Pleurocapsa sp. PCC 7327: one gene and its partner. The protein of the gene in region 2 binds, or shares a complex with, the protein of the main gene of each other region. Links are inferred from orthologs where the notes say so. Each region holds a gene or a part of one and is shown on either strand. Other genes may lie near its edges.

What was found. Proteins that work in one complex are often made in the same cells at the same time.
Region 1: the proteins of carB (region 2) and carA are in contact, whole or in part, in a solved structure (PDB 1KEE), measured with the Escherichia coli proteins. The link is inferred for Pleurocapsa sp. PCC 7327 from one-to-one orthologs.

What each region holds. Positions count from the first base shown.
Region 1 is NC_019689.1:3,163,441-3,166,751, forward strand. Bases 171-3,155 are described here. They hold carA (glutamine-hydrolyzing carbamoyl-phosphate synthase small subunit), read left to right. Parts: upstream 171-1,076; coding sequence 1,077-2,234; downstream 2,235-3,155. Other genes in these bases: PLE7327_RS14175 (helix-turn-helix domain-containing protein), read right to left, coding at 171-880; PLE7327_RS14185 (STAS domain-containing protein), read left to right, coding at 2,436-2,783; PLE7327_RS14190 (ribonuclease III domain-containing protein), read left to right, coding at 2,958-3,155. Outside these bases: more of PLE7327_RS14175, read right to left, coding at 38-170; more of PLE7327_RS14190, read left to right, coding at 3,156-3,311. UniProt on the Escherichia coli protein: Small subunit of the glutamine-dependent carbamoyl phosphate synthetase (CPSase).
Region 2 is NC_019689.1:4,142,134-4,146,303, forward strand. The notes cover bases 235-4,078. They hold carB (carbamoyl-phosphate synthase large subunit), read left to right. Parts: upstream 235-602; coding sequence 603-3,878; downstream 3,879-4,078. Other genes in these bases: PLE7327_RS18725 (hypothetical protein), read left to right, coding at 235-291; PLE7327_RS24965 (hypothetical protein), read left to right, coding at 288-461; PLE7327_RS18735 (CAP domain-containing protein), read right to left, coding at 4,006-4,078. Outside these bases: more of PLE7327_RS18725, read left to right, coding at 1-234; more of PLE7327_RS18735, read right to left, coding at 4,079-4,170. UniProt on the Escherichia coli protein: Large subunit of the glutamine-dependent carbamoyl phosphate synthetase (CPSase).

The sequences.
Region 1 (3,311 bases), 980 kb from region 2 along the record:
AAGCCTAGCTGTTTTTATCTCGCAATCCCCTATCCTCTTAGGAAGAGGACAAAGAATAAATTTGTCCGTCCATCAAAAGACGGGTAATTCCTTTTGCTTGCAGATAGGCGCTAGTTTTATGAAGCATGTGACCGTCGGGAACTTTAATAACTCGTTGAGAGCGATTAGAAAAACGTCTTGCCACTCGATGATTATCAAAAACGGGAAGCGTTTTTTGCTGAAATTCTTCAGCTGGAATTTTACCGAGGTCGGCAAAATCTTTTAAGGGTCGAGTAATTAACTCAGCAGCGCGATCGATCACCAAATAACAAGTTTTTGGGAACGCAGCTGCTGATAAAGGTAACACTTGAATCTTAACTTTAGGCGAAATGGATGGGGTATAAGCTGTCTCTACTTCTTCCTCTTCCCAATCTTCGTAGTCTTCCTCTTCTAACTCGTCTTCATCTTCATCGAGACCAACTAAATCTTCTCCAATAATTTCTCCTAAAGCAACTACCTCGCCAACAGGGGCAACGGTTTCACTGTTAAAGAATTCTTCGGCTTTTGGAGTCGAAATCGTCCACTCTTGCAAAGGAGCCGCTTTATCTTCAGGGGGGAAGCTTTCCGCAACCTCTGAGCGCGGAGGAGTGGTTTTGACGGGTTCGACTGCTTTTTCTTCGCTAGCAGCGAGAGGGATTGGCTTTCCGGGCGTTCTTGCCAAGCGTTTTTGCTGGATCAGATCTTCGTATTCTGCCTCAGATAAATGACTTTTGAGGAAGCGACTGATCGTCGAGCTGCTCACCCCATAGCGATCGGCTAAGGTAGAGGTAGTCTCCTCCGTTTGCCGATAAAGCTTAAGAATTTCTTGTTTATCCTCGTCAGTCAATTTTCTGGGACTCATACGGTTTATTCGCCCTTTTAGGGATTGAGACTCTGCCTCTTTGAGCTAGTTGCGATCTGCTATGATTATTGCGATCGCAAAAAGTTTGTCAATCGGGCAAACTTTATCGATAGATTAAATTGGCCATCTATTCTAGTCTATCGCTCGCCGCCCAAAAATATAATGATAGCTTATTAGCAAATTAATCTGAATGTCTATGCCAATTGCAGAGGCTAAGCCAGCCCTATTAGTTCTTGCCGACGGAACTTCCTATCGAGGATGGTCGTTCGGCGCTACGGGAACGGCAGTCGGAGAAGTGGTATTTAACACCGGAATGACTGGCTATCAGGAAGTGTTAACCGATCCCAGCTACTGCGGTCAACTCGTTACCTTTACCTACCCGGAGTTAGGTAACGTAGGAGTCAACCCGGAAGACGAAGAATCCAATCGCCCCCATGTCAAAGCCGTCATCGCTCGCAACATCACCTATCGCCCCAGTAACTGGCGGGCAACTAAATCCTTACCAGACTATCTCGTCGAATATGATATCCCTGGGATCTACGGCGTGGATACCCGTGCCATAACGCGCAAGATTCGCTCTGTCGGCGCGATGAATGGCAGCGTTTCCTCTGAAATTCTCGACCCTCAAACGTTATTGCGCCAGGTGCAGGCGGCGCCGAGTATGGCGGGATTGAATTTGGTTAAAGAAGTTACCACTCGAGAAGTCTACGAATGGACTAACCCAACCGCTCCCTATTGGGAGTTTCGTCCCCTTAATGGCGATGGAGACAGAGAAACCCTGACGGTCGTCGCGATAGATTTCGGCATCAAACGAAATATTCTGCGCCGTTTGGCCAGTTATGGCTGTCGCGTCATCGTCGTTCCCGCCGATACAACCGTAGAAGCAATCCTCAAATACCATCCCGATGGCATTTTCCTCTCCAACGGTCCCGGAGATCCGGCAGCAAATGCCGAGGGAATTGAAACGACCAGAGCGCTTCTAGAATTAGGTATGCCTACCTTTGGCATTTGTATGGGACACCAAATTTTGGGGTTATCTCTAGGGGCAAAAACCTTTAAGCTGAAGTTTGGACATCGGGGATTGAATCAACCGGCGGGTTTGTGCCAACAGGTAGAAATTACTAGCCAAAATCATGGGTTTGCGGTTAGTGCTGATACCTTAAATCCAGAGGTAGAAATTACCCACTTGAATTTAAACGATCGCACGGTAGCGGGATTGCGCCATAAATCGTTACCTTTCTTTTCGGTGCAGTATCATCCAGAAGCCAGTCCCGGTCCCCACGACGCTGACTATTTATTCGAGCAGTTTGTAAAATTAATGAAAGAGAAACGCGCTAGGAGCGGCGATCGGTAGAGACGCGAGCGGCAGGCAGTAATCTCTCTATCGAGAGAGGTCGTGCGGGATTAATGACTGATTAGCGATTTTTACCGCGCCGTCCCCGCTAAATTCAAAATTTAGAATTGATAACTGAGAATTCAGACTGCGCTATACTATAGCATTGACCTGTTAACCCTATGATTACTAAGGAGGGAAGCTATTCCTGAGCAACTAAACTTGACCGTCAGTTTGAGAGGAACTCGTGAAGTCAAGGACAACTACCAAATCTTTCGTCTGACTGGTTTGTTAGATGCTTTTTCCGAACCGACTTTTCGGAAAGTCCTCAGCACTTATATCGATGAAGGTCCCAAGAATGTTATCTTAGTCCTCTCGCAAATCGACTTCATCGACAGTTCTGGTTTGGGCGCTCTCGTTCAGCTCGTCAAGCAAGCAAAAACGGGAGGAGGCAGCCTGCAAATCGTTACCAATCCCCGCGTTACCCAGACGGTGAAACTCGTTCGTCTCGAAAATTTTCTCTCTCTTCAACCTTCGGTAGAGGCAGCGATCGCTAATGTCACAAAATAGCTACCCTAGAAAAAGAAGGAGTCGCGACGATCGGCAATCTCCTAATGTCCTCGCGGGCAGGAAGTTGAAGAGTCATGAAAAAAATCGAGGTCAACGATAGGGGTGGACGTACAGCAGTCAAAGTGGAATCCAGCTAATCTCGTGTTCGTCCCTGGGGCAGATGTTGGCTGTGAAATTGCCTGTACCGATGTCGATCGCGCGTATCTAATCGGTCAATTGTCGCCAGCATCGCTAGCTTACATTGGGGATGCAGTCTACGAATTGTACGTGCGAACTCGCTATCTGCTGCCTCCAAAACGGTTATCCGATTACCACGATCGTGTGGTTGCTCAAGTTCGAGCAGAAAGCCAAGCAGCTTGTTTGCGCGTGCTAGAATCTTATCTCACTGACGAGGAACGGGAAATATTAAGGCGCGGGCGTAATGCTGCGACGGGAAAACCTCGCCGTTTATCGCCCGAACTCCATCAACAAGCAACGAGTTTAGAAACTTTGATTGGATATCTTTATCTTCAGAATCCCCAACGTTTA
Region 2 (4,170 bases):
ATTGAAGGGAAAGCAACAGAAGGATTAGAACTTACCAGAATCGTTCTCGAACTTTTTCCCGAAAACCCTACGCTAGTTCGCCTGTTCGCTTTTTTGAATAATGCGATATTTTTTGTCAATATTCAAAGAAGTAGACTTCAGATAATTGTTAATGAGATTAATGTCATAGACGTGGCAACTTATGAAGAATTTAAAGAGGTAGCAGGAAAATTAGATCGCGAATTAGAGCTAATTTTAGAAACTAAAAGCATTTTTTCTGGCATAATTACAGGTTTGAAGAAATTAAAGTGAAGCGACCAGATTTCCAACAAGAGCCACTAGAAATTTTAAAAAAAATTGACGATCTAATTGCATTGGGCGAACAAAAATTAGAAGAAATAGACAATGAAATGTCAAATATTGAGAAAGAATTGAAGCGAAAAGCAAAAACCAAGCCAAAAGTAGAACAGCCTTCTCGATAAAATTTTCAGAGGCGATCGCAGTTTTGAGCGCTATTTTAGAGATCGAGTCATTAAACCTACATAAAGCTTTCGGCATTAGTCGTACCAAGAACCTATACAATGATCTGGGTTTAATTTCTCTCACTCAACGAGACACATCCTATGCCACGCCGCGACGATATACGTAAAATCCTGCTTCTAGGTTCGGGTCCGATTGTTATCGGACAAGCCTGCGAATTTGACTATTCTGGCACACAAGCTTGTAAAGCGCTTCGAGAAGAAGGCTATGAAGTCGTGTTGGTCAACTCCAATCCCGCTACAATTATGACCGACCCGGAAACGGCAGATCGAACGTATGTAGAACCGCTAACGCCAGAAATCGTTGAAAAGGTCATTGCCAAAGAAAAACCAGATGCTTTACTGCCGACGATGGGGGGACAAACGGCATTAAACATAGCCGTGGCATTGGCAAAAAGTGGCGTACTGGAAAAGTATAACCTTGAGTTAATCGGGGCAAAGCTGGACGCGATCGAAAAGGCAGAAGATAGGGAACTGTTTAAAAAAGCCATGCAGCGCATCGGCGTTCCCGTCTGTCCGTCAGGAATCGCTAACAATATTGAGGAAGCAAAAGCGATCGCGCAAGAAATCGGTTCCTATCCTTTAATTATTCGTCCTGCTTTTACTCTCGGCGGTACTGGCGGCGGCATCGCCTACAACCAGGAAGAATACGAACAGATGGCGCAATACGGAATCGATGCGTCTCCCGTCTCGCAAATTTTAGTCGAGAAATCCCTTCTAGGTTGGAAAGAATACGAACTAGAAGTCATGCGCGACTTGGCAGATAATGTCGTCATTATCTGTTCGATTGAAAATATCGATCCGATGGGCGTACATACGGGAGATTCGATTACCGTCGCCCCCGCCCAAACTCTGACGGATAAAGAATATCAGCGCCTGCGGGATTATTCTAAAGCGATTATTCGGGAGATTGGCGTAGAAACGGGCGGATCGAACATTCAATTCGCCGTCAATCCCGTCAACGGCGAGGTCATCGTCATCGAAATGAATCCCCGCGTGTCTCGATCCTCTGCCCTAGCATCGAAAGCGACGGGATTCCCGATCGCTAAATTTGCAGCGAAGTTAGCAGTGGGCTATACTCTCGATGAAATTCCCAACGATATTACCAAGAAAACCCCAGCTTCCTTTGAACCGACCATTGATTACGTCGTCACCAAAATCCCCCGTTTCGCCTTTGAAAAATTCCCAGGCGCACAAGCTATCCTGACGACTCAGATGAAGTCGGTAGGCGAGGCAATGGCAATCGGACGCACCTTCCAAGAATCTTTTCAAAAAGCCTTGCGATCGCTAGAAATTGGTCGTTTTGGCTTCGGTTGCGACAGACAGGAAACCCTCCCTTCTCTCTCCCAAATTCGGGCAAATCTGAGAACGCCCAATCCAGAGAGAATCTTTACCATCCATCACGCCTTCCATTTGGGAATGACGGTGGAAGAACTTTACGAACTTACCGCGATCGATCCTTGGTTTTTGGACAAAATGCAGGAACTTGTAGAAACCGAGAAGTTTCTCAAGCGGACTCCCCTGCACGAAATTACCAAAGAACAAATGCAGTTTATCAAACAGCAAGGATTTAGCGATCGCCAAATCGCCTTTGCGACGAAAACCTCAGAAGACCAAGTGAGAGGTTATCGCAAGCATTTAGGCGTTATCCCAGTCTACAAACTCGTCGATACTTGCGCGGCAGAATTTGAAGCCTTCACGCCTTATTATTACTCTAGCTACGAACCCGAAGAATCGGAAGTCAGATCCTCTGAGAAGCGCAAAGTCATGATTCTCGGCGGAGGACCAAACCGCATCGGACAGGGAATCGAGTTTGACTACTGCTGCTGTCACGCTTCCTTTTCTCTGAGAAATGCAGGGTTCGAGACGATCATGGTCAACTCTAACCCAGAAACTGTTTCTACCGATTACGATACGAGCGATCGCCTTTACTTTGAACCCCTCACCAAAGAAGATGTCCTCAATATCATCGAAGCAGAACGTCCCGAAGGCATTATCGTTCAATTCGGCGGTCAAACGCCCCTCAAATTAGCCGTTCCCTTGCAGGAATACCTAGATGAAAGAGAAGCCAATGGGGCTGATTTCGTGCCCAAAATCTGGGGAACGTCACCGGATTCGATCGATATCGCTGAAGATAGGGAACGATTCGAGCAAATTTTGCGCCAATTAAATATTAGCCAACCGCCTAACGGAATCGCCCGCAGCTACCAAGAATCCCTCTCAATCGCCGGACGAATTGGCTATCCGGTGGTAGTACGTCCTTCCTATGTCTTAGGCGGACGGGCAATGGAAATCGTCTATTCTGACGACGATCTGCAACGATACATGACCTATGCAGTTCAGGTAGAACCCGACCGCCCCATTTTGATCGATAAGTTCCTTGAAAATGCGATCGAAGTCGATGTCGATGCGCTATGCGATTCTACGGGGAAAGTCATCATCGGCGGCATTATGGAACACATCGAAGAAGCGGGGGTTCATTCTGGCGACTCTGCCTGTTCGATTCCTTTTACCTCTTTAGCCAATAGCGCGATCGATACCATTCGTCAGTGGACAGTCAAACTCGCCCAGGCGCTCAAAGTGGTAGGGTTGATTAATATTCAGTATGCCGTACAAGGGGAACGAGTCTATATTCTAGAAGCCAACCCTCGCGCCTCTCGTACCGTTCCTTACGTTTCCAAGGCGACGGGGATTCCTTTAGCCAAGTTTGCTTCTCTCGTCATGTCTGGGAAAACCCTAGAATCGCTAGGCGTTACCTCTGAGTATATTCCTCACCATATCGCTGTTAAAGAGGCTGTATTGCCCTTCGAGAAGTTTCCGGGGACGGATACTCTACTCGGTCCAGAAATGCGGTCTACGGGCGAAGTAATGGGCATTGACAGCGATTTTGGCAGGGCATTTGCCAAGGCAGAAATTGCCGCGGGCGTTCGTCTCGCTACAACAGGAACGGTATTTGTTTCGATGAGCGATCGCGATAAAGTAGCATCGGTTCCTGTCGTTAAGAACCTCATCGATTTAGGATTTAGAGTAGTCGCGACAGCGGGAACGCGCAAAGTCTTGCTAGAAAATGGAATCGATAATGTGGAATTAGTCCTCAAACTCCACGAAGGTCGTCCCCACGTAATTGACTGGATCAAAAACAATTGGATTCAATTCATCATTAATACTCCCAATGGAGAAGAATCCCACACCGATGCGCGCCTAATTCGTCGCACGGCATTGGATTATAAGTTGCCAATTATCACTACTCTCGCTGGTGCCAAGGCAACTGTAGCAGCTATTCGTTCTTTACAGTCCGAACCTTTAGACGTAAAGGCGTTGCAGGATTATATCGCTGGGAACGGTCAATCTGTGGGATAAGCGTTGCCCATCTTCCCGCATCTTATGGTTTTATCGATCTAATATCGGGAATTTCTCTTCCGTCGGAGTGACAACAGAAGAGAAATTCCCGATCGCTGTAGGCATTATACGCCTATTAACTTATCGGCTAAACGTAATTGAAGGAATTACTTTCAAGAGAAAGGTTGCTGGTATTTTGTACCACGGCAATCAGTTCGTCTTGACCCGTCGTTTTTAGGTAAATTGCCGTACCTGCGGGCAATCCTTGCGGAGCAGATCCCAAGGCATAATTACTCGCACTACCCTTAAGTTG